2 linked regions of the Myxococcus guangdongensis genome follow. The protein of the gene in region 2 binds, or shares a complex with, the protein of the main gene of each other region. Links are inferred from orthologs where the notes say so. Each region holds a gene or a part of one and is shown on either strand. Other genes may lie near its edges.

The links.
Region 1: the proteins of nusB (region 2) and rpsJ are in contact, whole or in part, in a solved structure (PDB 3D3B), measured with the Escherichia coli proteins. The link is inferred for Myxococcus guangdongensis from one-to-one orthologs.

What each region holds. Positions count from the first base shown.
Region 1 is NZ_JAJVKW010000004.1:291,553-299,358, forward strand. The notes cover bases 2,556-5,460. They hold rpsJ (30S ribosomal protein S10), read left to right. Parts: upstream 2,556-3,806; coding sequence 3,807-4,115; downstream 4,116-5,460. Other genes in these bases: tuf (elongation factor Tu), read left to right, coding at 2,556-3,605; rplD (50S ribosomal protein L4), read left to right, coding at 4,169-4,792; LXT21_RS14590 (50S ribosomal protein L23), read left to right, coding at 4,789-5,082; rplB (50S ribosomal protein L2), read left to right, coding at 5,118-5,460. Also shown: rpsG (30S ribosomal protein S7), read left to right, coding at 1-45; fusA (elongation factor G), read left to right, coding at 195-2,273; more of tuf, read left to right, coding at 2,415-2,555; more of rplB, read left to right, coding at 5,461-5,963; rpsS (30S ribosomal protein S19), read left to right, coding at 5,979-6,266; rplV (50S ribosomal protein L22), read left to right, coding at 6,302-6,646; rpsC (30S ribosomal protein S3), read left to right, coding at 6,687-7,349; rplP (50S ribosomal protein L16), read left to right, coding at 7,416-7,806. UniProt on the Escherichia coli protein: Involved in the binding of tRNA to the ribosomes. Part of the processive rRNA transcription and antitermination complex (rrnTAC). The complex forms an RNA-chaperone ring around the RNA exit tunnel of RNA polymerase (RNAP).
Region 2 is NZ_JAJVKW010000001.1:60,468-68,346, forward strand. The notes cover bases 3,776-6,753. They hold nusB (transcription antitermination factor NusB), read right to left. Parts: upstream 5,492-6,753; coding sequence 5,060-5,491; downstream 3,776-5,059. Other genes in these bases: LXT21_RS00270 (chemotaxis protein CheW), read right to left, coding at 3,776-4,112; LXT21_RS00275 (response regulator), read right to left, coding at 4,109-4,483; LXT21_RS00280 (M17 family peptidase N-terminal domain-containing protein), read right to left, coding at 4,543-5,034; ribH (6,7-dimethyl-8-ribityllumazine synthase), read right to left, coding at 5,495-5,998; LXT21_RS00295 (riboflavin synthase), read right to left, coding at 6,039-6,695. Also shown: LXT21_RS00255 (hypothetical protein), read right to left, coding at 1-224; LXT21_RS00260 (chemotaxis protein CheW), read right to left, coding at 243-767; LXT21_RS00265 (chemotaxis protein CheW), read right to left, coding at 764-1,330; more of LXT21_RS00270, read right to left, coding at 1,365-3,775; bifunctional diaminohydroxyphosphoribosylaminopyrimidine deaminase/5-amino-6-(5-phosphoribosylamino)uracil reductase RibD, read right to left, coding at 6,803-7,879. UniProt on the Escherichia coli protein: Part of the processive rRNA transcription and antitermination complex (rrnTAC). The complex forms an RNA-chaperone ring around the RNA exit tunnel of RNA polymerase (RNAP).

The sequences.
Region 1 (7,806 bases), on a different replicon or contig from region 2:
AAGATGGCGGAGGCCAACAAGGCCTTCGCGCACTACCGCTGGTAGGTCTTTCGGCCTCGCGGTGTCCCGCCCGGATGCAGAGGTTGCATCCGGGCGGTTTCTTTAGGTGAAGCAGGTTCTCTGAAATCGTCCGGGTGGGAACGTGAGACGGGCTTCACAAAGCCCTCCCGCCCTCATGGAGAGGTACCGACGCAATGGCTCGCGAGCATCCCCTGGAGCGCTACCGCAACATCGGCATCATGGCGCACATCGATGCCGGCAAGACGACCACCACCGAGCGGATCCTCTTCTACACCGGCGCCATCCATCGGATGGGCGAGGTGCACGAGGGAAACACCACCACGGACTGGATGGTCCAGGAGCGTGAGCGCGGCATCACCATCACCTCCGCCGCCATCACCGCCTTCTGGCAGCGCAACGAGCATCGCTACCGCGTCAACCTCATCGACACCCCCGGGCACGTGGACTTCACCATCGAGGTGGAGCGCTCCCTGCGCGTGCTCGACGGCGCCGTCGCCGTGTTCGACGCGGTCAACGGCGTGGAGCCGCAGTCGGAGACGGTCTGGCGCCAGGCGGACCGCTACAAGGTCCCCCGTATCTGCTTCATCAACAAGATGGACCGCATCGGCGCGGACTTCGAGATGTCCGTCGGCACCATCCGCGAGAAGCTCGGCGCCAGGGCGGTGCGCATGCAGCTGCCGCTGGGGGCCGAGGACAAGCACCGCGGCGTCATCGACCTCCTGACGATGAAGGCCCTGGTCTTCGTCGACTCGGAGCAGGGGAGCCGCTACGACATCGAGGCGATTCCCGAGGAGTACCGCGAGCAGGCCGAGGCCGCGCGCGCGGAGCTGCTCGAGGCCGCCGCGGAGCAGGACGACGCGCTGACGGAGAAGTTCCTGGAGGGCCAGGAGCTCACCGAGCAGGAGGTCCGCGCGGCCATCCGCAAGGGCTGCGTGGGGCTGAAGCTGTTCCCGGTGTTCTGCGGGTCGGCGTTCCGCCACAAGGGCGTGCAGCCGCTGTTGGACGCGGTCATCGACTACCTGCCGAGCCCGCTGGACATCCCGCCGGTGCACGGCAAGACGCCCAAGGGCGAGGACGCGGTGCGCGAGACGCGGGACGACGCGCCCTTCAGCGCCCTGGCGTTCAAGATCATGAACGACCCGGCGTTCCAGTCGCAGACGCTGACGTTCCTGCGCGTCTACTCCGGGAAGCTGGAGGCGGGCACGGCGGTGTGGAACTCGGTGAAGGGCAAGCGCGAGCGCGTCAGCCGCCTGGTCCAGATGCGCGCGGACAAGAAGGACGAGCTGACCGAGTGCTACGCGGGTGACATCTGCGCGGTGGTGGGCCTGAAGCTGGCGGCGACGGGCGACACGCTCTGCGACGACAAGCAGCCCATCATCCTCGAGCGGATGGAGTTCCCCGAGCCGGTCATCGACATCGCCATCGAGCCGAAGTCCACGGCGGACCAGGACAAGATCATCCAGTCCCTGCAGCGCCTGGCGATGGAGGACCCGTCCTTCCGCGTGCGGACGAACGAGGAGACGGGGCAGACGCTGATCGCCGGCATGGGCGAGTTGCACCTGGAGATCATCGTCGACCGCCTCCTGAGGGAGTTCAAGGTCGACGCGAACATTGGCAAGCCGCAGGTGGCCTACCGCGAGACCATCACCACGCCGATGCAGGCCGAGGGCAAGTTCATCCGCCAGACGGGCGGCCGGGGGCAGTACGGCCACATCTGGCTGAGGGTGATGCCGAACGAGCCCGGCAAGGGCTTCGCCTTCGAGAACAAGATCGTCGGCGGCGTGGTGCCCAAGGAGTTCGTGGACGCGGTGCGCGACGGCGTCCAGGAGGCCCTGCAGAACGGCCCCGTGGCGGGCTACCCCATGGTGGACGTGAAGGTGGAGGCCTACGACGGCTCCGTGCACGACGTGGACTCGAGTGAGATGGCGTTCAAGATCGCCGGCTCGCTGGCCTTCAAGGACGCGGTGCGCGCGGCCAGCCCCGTGCTGCTCGAGCCCATCATGAACTGCGAAATCGTCACGCCCGAGCCCTTCATGGGCGACGTGATTGGCGACCTGAACGGCCGGCGAGGCAAGGTGCTGGGCATGACGCCCCGCCCAGGCAACCTGCAGGCCATCCAGGCACAGGTGCCCCTGGCCGCCATGTTCGGCTACTCGACCGACCTGCGCAGCCGCAGCCAGGGAAGGGCGACCTACACCATGCAGTTCAGTCACTACGCGCCGGCGCCCAAGACGGCGCTGAACCGCTACTGACGGCCCGGCAGTCGACCCTGCGGGCGATTTCAGTTGACGTTGTGGCGGGTTTGGAGCAGGACGCAGCACCTTCGCAGTGAGTTTTTGCGGGATTCGATACGCGCCGGGTGATTGACCGGCTCAGCCGCGGTGAGGAGTGTCATGGCCAAGGAGAAGTTCGAGCGTAACAAGCCCCACGTGAACATCGGCACGATCGGACACGTGGACCACGGCAAGACGTCGCTGACGGCGGCCATCACGAAGGTGCTGGCGAAGACGGGCGGCGCCACGTTCCTGGCGTACGACCAGATCGACAAGGCGCCGGAAGAGCGCGAGCGCGGCATCACGATCTCGACGGCGCACGTCGAGTATCAGACGAAGAACCGTCACTACGCGCACGTCGACTGTCCGGGCCACGCCGACTACGTGAAGAACATGATCACGGGCGCGGCGCAGATGGACGGCGCCATCCTGGTGGTGTCGGCGGCGGACGGCCCGATGCCCCAGACGCGTGAGCACATCCTGCTAGCGCGCCAGGTCGGTGTCCCGTACATCGTGGTCTTCCTGAACAAGGTGGACCTGCTGGACGACCCGGAGCTGCGCGAGCTGGTGGAGATGGAGGTCCGGGACCTGCTGAAGAAGTACGAGTTCCCCGGCGACAGCATCCCCATCATCCCGGGCTCCGCCGTGAAGGCGCTCGAGGGTGACGCGAGCGACATCGGCGAGCCGGCCATCCTGAAGCTGATGGAGGCGGTGGACAGCTACATCCCGACGCCGCAGCGCGCGACGGACAAGCCCTTCCTGATGCCGGTGGAGGACGTGTTCTCCATCGCCGGCCGTGGAACGGTGGCGACGGGCCGCGTGGAGCGCGGTCGGGTCAAGGTCGGCGAGGAGGTCGAGGTCGTCGGCCTTCGCCCGACGCAGAAGACGGTCGTGACGGGCGTGGAGATGTTCCGCAAGCTGCTGGACGAGGGCATGGCGGGCGACAACATCGGCGCGCTGGTTCGCGGCCTGAAGCGTGAGGACATGGAGCGTGGGCAGGTGATTGCCAAGCCTGGCAGCATCACGCCGCACACCAAGTTCAAGGCGCAGATTTACGTGCTGTCGAAGGAAGAGGGTGGTCGTCACACGCCGTTCTTCAAGGGCTACCGTCCCCAGTTCTACTTCCGCACCACGGACGTGACGGGAACGGTGAAGCTGCCGGAGAACGTGGAGATGGTGATGCCGGGCGACAACATCGCGATCGAGGTGGAGCTCATCACCCCTGTCGCGATGGAGAAGGAGCTGCGCTTCGCTGTTCGCGAGGGTGGCCGCACGGTGGGCGCCGGCGTCGTGGCGGAAGTGATCGAGTAGCAGACCTCCTACCGGCTCCCCGGGACGTCCTTCCGGGGAATTTCCAGGGAGCCGGAGGAAATCCAGTTGCATACACCGGGGCGGGATGGTAATCACCGCGCCCCTTCGTTCTGAAGAAACGGCTCTGTGACAACCAGGGGACGTCGGTCGTAGCGCCTTCCGGGGCGTTGGCACAAAGTTCGTTCTAAGAGGTTCTTGCGAATGGCGACACAGAAGATCCGCATCCGGCTGAAGGCATACGACTCGAAGCTCCTGGACCAGAGCGCGGGTGAGATCGTCGAGACGGCTAAGCGCACTGGCGCGAAGGTGGCCGGTCCGATCCCCCTTCCTACGCGCATCAACAAGTTCACCGTGCTGCGTTCTCCGCACGTGGACAAGAAGAGCCGCGAGCAGTTCGAGATCCGCACCCACAAGCGCCTGCTCGATATTCTCGAGCCTACGCAGCAGACGCTGGATGCGCTCATGAAGCTGGATCTGTCGGCCGGCGTTGACGTCGAGATCAAGTCCTAGGAAGCGGGTGGGCGTCTGAGTGGTTTCACTCCGACCCCCGCGAGGAAAGTGCCATGGCGAAGTTTGACGTTGTCGACCTGGATTTGAAGAAGGTGTCGGAGATCGAGCTCTCCGACGACATCTTCGGCGCTGAGCCGAACACGCACCTCTTTTACGAGGTCGCGAAGATGCAGCAGATCAACCGGCGCCGCGGCACGGTGGGTGTGAAGAACACCTCGCTGGTCAGCGGCGGCGGCAAGAAGCCCTGGAAGCAGAAGGGCACTGGCCGCGCCCGCCAGGGTTCCATCCGCGCTTCCCACTGGGTGGGCGGCGGCAAGGCGATGGCTCCCAAGGCTCGCGACTACTTCTACCGCCCGCCCCGCAAGGTGCGCCGCGGTGCGCTCAAGTCCGCGCTGTCCCTGCGCGCCAAGGAGAAGACGCTCATCATCCTGAGCGGGTTCTCCCTGGACGCCCCCAAGAGCAAGCAGGCCTTTGAGGTGCTGACCAAGCGCCTGAAGCTGCAGAACGCCCTGGTGGTGGACGAGAAGGGCAACACCAACCTGCACCGCAGCGTGCGGAACCTGGCCAAGTTCGACGTGCTTCCTCCCGAGGGTGTCAACCTCGAGATGGTGCTGAAGCACTCGCACCTGGTCCTGACCTCCGCGGCCGCGAAGACCCTCGAGGGGGCGCTGTCATGAACCTGAACGATGTCATCAAGGGCCCGCTCATCACCGAGAAGCTGGACAAGGCCCGCGAGAAGTTCCGTCAGTACTCGTTCATCGTCGACCGTAAGGCCACCAAGCACGACGTGGCTCGCGCGGTGACGACGCTGTTCAAGGTCACCGTCGAGGGCGTTCGCACCAACATCGTCCGCGGCAAGATCAAGCGCGTGGGTCGGAGCATCGGCAAGCGGCCCAACTTCAAGAAGGCGGTCGTCACCCTCAAGGAAGGCGACTCGATCGAACTCTTCGAGGGAGGGGCGGCCTGACGCTACGGCGTTGAGGTCAGCCTGAGGAACACACCATGGGCATCAAGAAGTACAAGCCGACAAGCGCCGCCCGCCGTCTGATGACGGTGTCCGATTTCGCGGACATCACCAAGGACGCGCCCGAGAAGAAGCTGACCGAGCCGCTGAAGCGCTCGGGTGGCCGCAACGTCCACGGACACATCACCCGTCGTCACCAGGGTGGTGGTCACAAGCGCCGCTACCGCGTCATCGACTTCAAGCGTCGTGACAAGGATGGCGTGCCGGCCAAGGTCACCGCGGTGGAGTACGACCCGAACCGCACCGCCAACATCGCCCTGCTGACGTACGCGGACGGTGAGAAGCGCTACATCCTGGCCCCCGTGGGCCTGAATGTGGGCGACACCCTGTTCGCCGGCGAGAACGCGGACATCCGTCCGGGCAACTCCCTGCCGCTGCAGAACATCCCGGTGGGTACGGTCATCCACAACGTGGAGCTGAAGCCGGGCCGTGGCGCCCAGGTCATCCGCTCCGCCGGCACGTCCGGCCAGCTGATGGCGAAGGAGGGCCGCTACGCGCAGGTGCGCATGCCTTCCGGGACCGTCCGCATGGTCCTCATCGAGTGCCGCGCCACCGTGGGCCAGGTGGGTAACATCGAGCACGAGATCATCCGCATCGGCAAGGCGGGTAAGAGCCGGTGGCTGGGCATCCGCCCGACGGTTCGTGGTCTCGCGATGAACCCCGTGGACCACCCGCACGGTGGTGGTGAGGGTAAGTCCGGTCAGGGTAACCCGCACCCGGTGTCGCCGTGGGGCAAGAAGACCAAGGGTCTCACCACGCGTACCAACAAGCGTACTGACAAGTTCATCGTGAGCGGCCGCCGCCAGGGCGCGCGCAGCCAGTAAGAGGATTCGCAAGCCATGGCTCGTTCGATCAAGAAGGGTCCGTTCGTCGACGACTTCCTCGTCAAGAAGATCGAGGACATGATCAAGACGAACAAGAAGACTGTCGTGAAGACGTGGTCCCGCCGCTCCACCATCCTTCCGGAGTTCGTGGGTCACACCTTCGCGGTGCACAACGGGAAGAAGTTCATCCCGGTGTTCGTCACGGAGAACATGGTGGGCCACAAGCTCGGCGAGTTCTCCCCGACGCGTACGTTCGGTGGTCACTCGGCGGAGAAGAAGGTCGCCAAGGCCCCGGGCAAGTAGCCTGGCGCATTGCCTGAGAGCCTGAGGAGATGACCATGGAGTCGACTGCACATCTGCGTTTCCTGCGCATGAGCCCCCGCAAGCTGTCTACCGTTGCGGCGCTCATCCGGGGCAAGCCCGTCGAGGCGGCCCTCAACATCCTGAAGTTCACCCCGCGCGCCGCGGCCCTGCCGGTGGAGAAGCTCATCAAGAGCGCCGTGGCCAACGCGACCGACAAGTCCAAGGGACAGGTCGACGTGGACACGCTCTACGTCAAGACCATCTCGGTGGACCAGGGTCCTACCCAGCGCCGGTTCATGCCGCGCGCCATGGGCCGGGCCACCCCCATCAAGAAGAAGACCGCCCACGTCCACGTGGTGCTGGCCGAGGCCAAGAAGTAGGACCCGTCGGGCCCTGCCCGGACGTTCAAGGAGATTCACGTTGGGACAGAAAGTTCATCCGATCGGGTTCCGGCTTGGCGTCATCAAGACCTGGGACTCCAAGTGGTTCGAGCACAAGAACTACGCGCAGTGGCTCCATGAAGACATCCGCATCCGCGAGTTCGTGAAGAAGTCGCTGAACCACGCGGGCGTGTCCAAGGTGGAGATCGAGCGCGCCGCAAACAAGGTGAAGGTCAACGTCCACACCGCGCGCCCGGGTATCGTCATCGGCAAGCGCGGCGCGGGCATCGAGACGGTGAAGAAGGACCTCCAGCAGTTCACGAAGAACGAGGTCTTCCTCAACATCGTCGAGGTCCGCAAGGCGGAGACCGACGCGCAGTTGGTGGCGGAGAACATCGCCACGCAGCTCGAGCGCCGCATCGCCTTCCGCCGCGCCATGAAGAAGGCGCTGCAGACGGCCATGAAGTTCGGGGCGAAGGGCATCCGCGTGGCCTGCTCGGGCCGCCTGGGTGGCGCCGAGATGGCTCGCTACGAGTGGTACCGCGAGGGCCGCGTGCCCCTGCACACCCTCCGCGCGGACATCGACTACGGCTTCGCTGAGGCCAAGACGACCTACGGCAAGATCGGCTGCAAGGTCTGGGTCTGCAAGGGCGAGGTTCTCCCGGGCAAGGGTGGCCAGGCCCCCATGCCCTCCAACCGGTAATTGCCCTCCCGCGCCGGGTGTCTCCGCGAGGAGGCACCCGGGGCAGGGTAGGGAAGGACAGCGACGATGCTTCAGCCTGCACGTACGAAGTACCGCAAGATGCACAAGGGCCGCATGCCGGGCGCCGCTCACCGTGGCAGCGACCTGACCTACGGCGAGTTCGGCCTGATGAGCCTTCAGCCGGGCTGGATCACCTCCCGGCAGATCGAGGCGGCTCGTATCGCGATGACCCGCCACGTGAAGCGCGGCGGCAAGATCTGGATCCGAATCTTCCCGGACAAGCCCATCACCAAGAAGCCCGCCGAGACTCGAATGGGTACCGGTAAGGGTGGCGTGGAGTACTACGTCGCGGTGGTGAAGCCCGGCCGCATCCTCTATGAGATGGAGGGTATGACGACCGAGGTGGCCACCGGGGCGCTGAAGCTGGCGCAGGCGAAGCTGCCCGTGCTCACGAAGA
Region 2 (7,879 bases):
ACGAGCCCCGGCAGGCAGTACACCAGGATGCAGACACTCACGCCGCCGCCGAACCACCAGAAGTCGGCGCGGTCCTTGGCCGACGCGTTGTCACTGATGATGCCCAGCCCCATCACGGTGAAGAAGAGCATCGCTCCGATGCCCACCAACACCGTCAGTCCATTCACCACCAGGAAGCTGATGCCGAGGATGCGGCGGTGGTTGTCCAAATCACTGCGAGGCATGGCCCTTCCCTTCATGGTTCATCGCGCCGGACGAATCGCCTCGCGCTCCAACTCCGCGCGCAGCAGCGCCTTCAAGTCCAGCAACAGTCGCAACCGGTCCGGTGGACCGCACACGCCCACGACGAAGGGCGAGCGCCCCGCCACCGTCAACGCGGGCGCGGGCTTGATATCACCCCGGCGCGCGCGCAGCACCTCCGCCACGCGCTCCACCTTCACCGCCACCCGCCGCGCGCCCAACCTGCAGACCAGAAGCCTCGCCTTGCGCGACTCCACCGAGGGCTGCCCCTGCAACCGCTTGCGCAGGTCCACCACCGGCAGGATGACGCCGCGCAGGTGCACCACGCCCTCGACGAACGAGGGCGCGTGGGGGATGGGCGTCACGCGCTGGAGCGGGAGCACTTCTTCCACACGCTGGATGTCGAGCGCGTATTCGTCCTCGCCCACGAAGAAGGCGCACAGCTGCACCGGGGTGTCCGGGGGTCCCGCGGGCGCCTCGTGCACGCCGGAAGGATGGTGCGACAGCAGGTTGACGGAGTCCTTCATGACGCCAGCGCCTGTTCCGGGTCCAGGAGGATGAACAGCGAGGGGCCGCGTCGGCCGATGGCCACCACGCAGTCGCGGTCTCCGAGGCGGAGGCTCGACGGTGGCGGCTCCAACATGGAGGGCTTGAGCTTCACCACGCCGCTGACGCTGTCCACCCAGACACCCGCGGGCCCCGTCTGCGTGCGCAGCACGAGGATGCGCGCGTCGCGCGGAGGCACGGGCGCGTCGGGACCGGCGACCAGGGGCGCTCGCTCCGCGAGCCCCAGGCGCACCTTGATGTCGTACGCGGGCAACAGCTCTCCGCGAAGGTTCAACACGCCGAGCAGTTGGGGCTCCGCCCGGGGTATCTCCGTCAGCGGCGGCACCTTGGAGATTTCGCGCACCGCGCGGATGGGCACCGCGTAGGACTCTCCCTCCAGACGGAAGGCGAGGTACTCCTCGGGGACCTCCTCGGGCGTGACGGAGGCCACGCCGTCGCTGCCGGCGGCGAAGTCCTGCAGCCCGCTGACGTCCTCGTCCGGACGGAAGAAGAAGTCGTCGAGCAGTGCGGCGAACCTGGACACGGCTCGCGAGGATAGCAGCCGGCCGCGCCTGGCGTCAGGCCCGCCTTCGCTCCATGGCCAGCCCGTCTTCCAGCAGCGCGCCGACATCCAGCACCAACACGGGAGTCCGGTTTCCCAGGTCCGTGGCGCCGGAAATGCCCCGGACGGATTGGAGCCGGCCGCCCAGGGGCTTGGTGACGATGTCCTGCTGCCCGTGCAGCTCGTCCACGGCGATGCCCAGCCGCTCCTGCGCGAGTCCCACCACCACCACGAAGTAGCGGCTCACCGGCCGTTCGGGGAGACCGAACAGGCGCGACAGGCGCACGAAGGGGAGCGTCTGTCCGCGCAGGTCCAGCACCTCGCGCCGCTCCACGGTGCGAATCTCGCGGGGCTGCACGGAGAGGATTTCGAGCACGCTGTTGAGGGGAACCGCGTACGTGCGAGCACTCACGCCCACGACCAGCGCGCGGATGATGGCCAGCGTGACGGGCAGCGTCAGGTGGAAGGCGGTGCCCTTCCCGCGCTCGCTCCACACGTCGATGATGCCGGAGAGGTTGCCCAGGTTGTTCTTCACCACGTCCAGGCCCACGCCGCGGCCGGACAGCTCGGACACGCTGCGAGCGGTGGAGAAGCCTGGGAGGAAGATGAGGTTGAGCAGCTCGCGGCGGCCCATCTCCTCGGCCTGCGCGAAGGTGATGAGGCCGCGCGTCAGCGCCACCTCGCGCACGCGCAATTCGTCGATGCCCGCGCCGTCGTCGCTCACCTCGATGACGACGTGGTTGCCCTTCTGCACCGCGCGCAGCGCCACCACCGCGCGGCGGGACTTGCCCGCGGCCAGTCGTGCGTCCGGAGACTCCACGCCGTGGTCGATGGCGTTGCGGATGAGGTGCATGAGCGGGTCGCTCAGCTCCTCGACGATGAGCTTGTCGAGCTCCACCTCGCCGCCGCCGATGACGAAGTCGATCTCCTTGCCCGCCTCGCGGGTGATGCGACGCACCAGTCGGGCCAGCTTGTCGAACACCTGGCCCACGGGGACCATGCGCGCCTCGAGCAGTCCCTCCTGGAGGGCCTCCAGCTTGCGCTCCAGGCCGCGGGTCTCGCGCGCCAGCTCCTGACCGAAGAGCTTCGACAGCGGCACGACGCCATCCTGCCGCGCGGACTCGGCGAGCCGCTGGAGGTTGGCCTTGATGAGCAGGAGCTCGCCCACCATGTTGATGAGGCCATCCAGCTTGCCGATGTCGACGCGCACCGTCTGCGTCAACGAGCGCAGCGACGGCTCCGGCGCCGCGGCGGCCACGGTGGGCGGAGGTGTCGAGGCAGGGGCCTCGGCGGAGGTCGACACGGCACGAACGGGGGCGCGGCCTCCCGGGCCCTGGAGGTACGTCACGAGCGACGGCCCGGTGGAGCCCGAGCCACCCTGGGGCAACGCCACGCCACCCGGGCCCATGACCGGGGAGGAGCGCAGACCCGAGGGGAACACGCCCGAGTTCGCGACGGTCGCGCTCCAGCCTGCGGAGGGTGCGCCGGGGCCGCGTGTCCCAGCCGGGAGTCCCGGGTCCGAGGGAGGAATGAGGCCCGGGGGAATCGCCCCCGTCGGAGGCGCCGACGAGGGATTCACGCCTCCGGCACCAGGGCCCATCGTCGATGCCCCCGACAGGTGCGCGGAGGCAGCGCCACCAGCGCCAGGCCCCAGGGGGAACGTGCCCGGTATCTGCCCTGAGGGATTCACGCCTTCGGCGCCATGCTCCATCGGGTGCATGCCCGGCACCTGCGCCGAGGAATTCCCCCCACCCTGCCCCATCGGGGACGTGCCCACGTCCTCACGCCCGGCGCCACCCGGCGCCACTCCAGGCCCTTGTTCCGTGAGCGGCAGCGACGGCTGTCGCCCCTCCGCCGTCCCCTTCGCGCCGCGCTTCTTCCCGCCGCGCTTCGTCGTGGGCGGCGCGACCGTGGAGACCTCGGGACGCGTACCCGGTGGCTCCACGACGATGGCGGGAGTCTCCACCACCCGGGCCAGCACCTCCGCCGAGTGGGCCGTCGCGGGCACTCCCACGGGCCGCACGTTGAGGGGCGCGAGCTCCGCGGGCGTCCCACTCAGCCCGGACTCCAGCTCCATCACCGACACGTGCGTGCCGAAGATGAGATCGAACGCGATGCCATGCGCCCCACCCGGCCGCGCGGACGGCAGCGTGCTGATGACCTCGCCCAGCGGCTTGAGGCGCGTGTTCAGGTCCGCCAGCCCCTTGTCGAAGTCCGACAGGTCGAACGCCGCGCGCACGCGCCACAGCGCCACGCCCCGCCGCACGTTCTCTCGGAGCCGATGCTCCTCGTACTCGGTGAAGACCGAGCGCACCTGCGCTTCCAGCTCCAGCCGCTCCAGCGGGTCCTCATCCAGCGCGATGGGCGCCTCGCCCAGGCGGATCAACCGCTCCGCCATGCCCTCCACGCGCCGGCTCAGCCCCTCCGTCTCCGAACCCCGCGCCGTCTCCGCCAACAGCGCCTGGAACGCATCCAGCGCCTCAATCAGCGTGTCGAGCACCGCGTCGTCCAGCAGCAGCTTGCCCAGCCGGAGCCGGTCGAGCAGGTCCTCCGTCCCATGCGCCAGCCGGGAGATGCGCTCCTGGCCGAACAGCCCCGCCAGGCCCTTGAGCGAGTGCGCCGCGCGGAAGATGCCATTGACCCGCTCCGGGTCCGCCTCGTGGCCGCGCCGCTCGTCCAGCACCAGCAGGTCCTTGCCGAGCGCCTCGAGAATCTCGGTCGCCTCGGCCACGAACTCGGCCAGGGCCTTGCTCGGAGGACTCACGGCAGCTTCAGGTACCGGCGCAAGAGCCCCTCGAGACTGCCGGGCTGGAACGGTTTGACCAGGTACTCCGCCGCCCCCAACGCCATGCCCCGCTCGCGGTCCTGCTCCCGCCCCTCCGTGGTGATGATGAAGAGCGGCACGTCGCGGTAGTTGGGGTTCTTCTTGACGAAGTTGATGAGCTCCAGCCCGTTGATGTCGGGCATGTTGATGTCGGTGATGATGAGGTCGAAGCGGTGACGCGGCAGCAGCTTCAGCGCCTCGAAGCCGCTGGACGTCACGACGGCCTCGATGCCATCCACCGCCTCCACCGTCGACGCGATGTATTCGCGCGACGCCTTGGAGTCCTCGACAATCAACACCTTGACACGCATGCGTGCACGCCCCGGACGGTCTCCCGATGCTAACAGAAGGCCTGCCCGGTCGCCGAGCTTCAGCCCTTCCTGCCTGGTAGGAGCCGGACGAGCCCCTTGTCCGTCAGAAGGGCCACCCGTCCGCCCTTGAACGCGGGCAGGAAGCCCTTCTGGAAGGCCTCCGCCCGCGCCGCGTCGTCCAGCGAACCGCCGCCGGGGATTTCCAGCGCCACCGACGCCACCTTGGCCCGGCTGAGCACCTTGCCCGCCTCGGCCAGCGCCTCGTGGAGCCCCTGGGCGTCCAGCGCCTTCCGGGCCCCCAGGCCCACGACGAAGATGCGCGGCACCTCCAGCTTCCCGTCCGCGGGCAACAGGAGCCAGTCGTCCTTCACGCCGGAGAAGAAGCCGCCCTTGAGCACCCGCGACAACACACCGCACAGCCGCCAGTCCACGTAGCCCGCGGTGGCCGGCAACGGGCGATCATCCTCGGCCACGAACAGGCACAGGGCGTCCACGCCCGTCAGCGAGTCCAGCCCCTCCATCCCGATGTCGTGCGTCGTCGTCTGGCTCACCGCGGTTGCTCCTCGGCTCGGGACTTCAGTCCTTCTTGAGCGCCACCGCCACCCGGTCCAACAGGCCGTTGACGAAGGCGCTGGACTCCTCCGTCCCGAAGTTCTTCCCCAGCTCCACCGCCTCGTTGATGGTGACCTTGCGGGGGATGTCCGGACGGTACTTCAGCTCGAAGATGCCCACGCGCAGCACGTTGCGGTCGATGCGGGACATGCGGTCCAGCCGCCAGTTGTGGCTGTGCGACTCGATGAGCCGGTCAATCTCCGCGCGGTGGCCCTGCACGCCGTCCACCAGCTCGCGGGCGAACTTCACCGCGTCGGGGTCCCGCTTCGGCTCCTCGGCCTCGGCGGAGGCGGTCCACGCCGACTCCAGCGCCTCGTACACCGACGTCCCCGGCGTCATCTCCAACTGGTAGAGCGCCTGCAACGCCCGCTCACGTCCCGTTCTGCGCGCGCCCATGGACTAGCCCTTCCTCGCGTCGAGCGCGGGGATGCGCGCATACAGGTTCACCATCTCGATGCAGGCCAGCGTGGCCTCGGCGCCCTTGTTGCCCGCCTTCACGCCCGCCCGGTCGATGGCCTGCTCCACCGTGTCGGTGGTCAGCACGCCGAACGTCACCGACGTCGCGGGGTTGGCCGCCGCCGCGTTGAAGGCCACCGCGCCGATGCCCTTGGCGCACTCGCCGGCCACGTAGTCGAAGTGGGGCGTGCCGCCACGGATGACGGCGCCCAGGGCGATGACGCCCACGTACTGACGCGACTCCGTCACGCGGCGCACCAGCCCGGGCAGCTCGTACGTGCCGGGGCAGCGGTACACGTCCACGTCCGCGTCGGCCACGCCGTGGCGCACCAGCGTGTCCACGGCGCCCTTGGCCAGCTCCTCGGTGATGAAGCCATTGAAGCGGGCGACGCAGATGGCGAAGCGGCCCTTGGGGGGGAGGAAGTCACCTTCGATGTAGCGAGGCATGCGGGGCTTCCTACACCACCCGCGCCCCCGCCGTCGCCTGCTACGGCGTGCCGAAGCCCGCCGCCCGGACGGCCGCCTCCGTCACCCCACCCCCGCCGCCCACCTGCCCGCGCTGGAGCGAGAACAGCCGGGCCACGTACTTCCCAATCGGGTCCGCCTCCAGGTTGACCCGGGCCCCCACCGCCTTGGCCCGCAAGGTGGTGCGCTCCTGCGTCTCCGGAATCAGCTGCACCCCGAAGCGGTCCGCGCCCACGCTGTTGACCGTCAGACTGATGCCGTCGATGGCCACCGAGCCCTTCTCGATGAAGTACGGCGCCAGGGACTCGGGCAGGCCGAACACCATCACCCACGAGCCGCCTTCCGGGTAGGTCTCCAGCACCGAGCTGACCTGGTCCACGTGCCCGGAGACCAGGTGCCCGCCCAGCCGGTCCCCCAGCGCCAGCGCCCGCTCCAGGTTGACCCTGTCCCCGGGCCGCACCCCGTCCAGCGTGGTGCGCCTGAGGGACTCGGGCGCCACCTGCACCCGGAAGGTGTCCCCCGCCAGCTCCACCACCGTGAGGCACGCGCCATCCACGGCGATCGACTCACCCAGCGCGAAGCCCGAGGCCCCCAGCGCCGTGCGAATCCACAAGTCCGTCATCCCACCCGGAATGACGCGCTCCACCCTGCCGATGTCCTGAATGAGCCCGGTGAACATGATGCCCAGGCTTATAACGAACGGCCCTCCGGGTCGCCCCCGTCCGGCGCGCCGATGTGTCCGTCATTCACCGACACCATGGCCCCGCTCATGGGCGCCTGAAGTGCCTAGAGCAGCGCCTGGAGCAGGATGTCCGGGCCGTGCTGCTCGAAGGTGAGGTCCTTCACCGCGAGCGCCTGGGCCATCTCCTTCACGCCCAAGTCACCGGCCCACGACATGCCCTCGCGACCGAGCAGCTTGGGCGCCAGGAACAGCGCCAGCTCGTCCGCCAGCTTCTCGCGCAGGAAGGAGCCGTACATCTCCGAGCCGCCCTCCACGAGCACGTGGTTGTGGCCGGAGCGGGCCAGCTTGCGCAAGAGCGCCTTCAGGTCCACCCGGTCCGCCTTGGGGCGCACCTGCCACACCTCCACGCCCTGGGCGAGGAAGCGCCGGGCCTTGCGGCCCTCGGGGTCCTCCAGCGTCGCGATGATGGTGCGCGCGGAGCTCTTCTGGTTGAAGACGGTGTAGCGCGGCGACAGGCGCAGCCGGCTGTCCACCACCACGCGCAGCGCGTCCTTGCCCTGGCCACCGGGCAGCCGCGTGGTGAGCTTGGGGTCGTCGTGGCGCACGGTGTTGGCGCCCACCAGGATGACGTCCACGGAGTCGCGCAGCCGGTGCACCCACTCGCGCGCCTTCTCGCCCGTCACCCAGCGCGAGTCCCCCGTGGCCGTGGCCAGCTTGCCGTCCAGCGTGGCCGCGGCCTTCAGCGTCACCCAGGGCAGGCCCGTGCGCAGCTGCTTGAAGAAGGGCCGGTTGAGCTTGTCCGCCTCCGCCTGGAGCACGCCGGTGACGACCTTCACGCCCGCGCGGCGCATGCGCGCCACGCCCTTGCCGCTCACCTTGGGGTTGGGGTCCGCCGAGCCGCAGAAGACGCGGCGCACGCCCGCCTCGATGATGGCCAGGCTGCACGGCGGCGTGCGGCCATAGTGGTCGCACGGCTCCAGCGTGGAGTAGAGGTCCGCGCCCCGCGCCTTGGCGCCCGCGGCCTCCAGCGCCACCACCTCCGCGTGCGCCGTGCCCGCCTTCTTGTGGTAGCCGCGCGCGATGATTCGGCCGCCCTTGACCAGCACCGCGCCCACCACGGGGTTGGGGCTGGTGCGGCCCAGGCCCTTGGCGGCCTCCTCCAGGGCGATGCGCATGAAGAA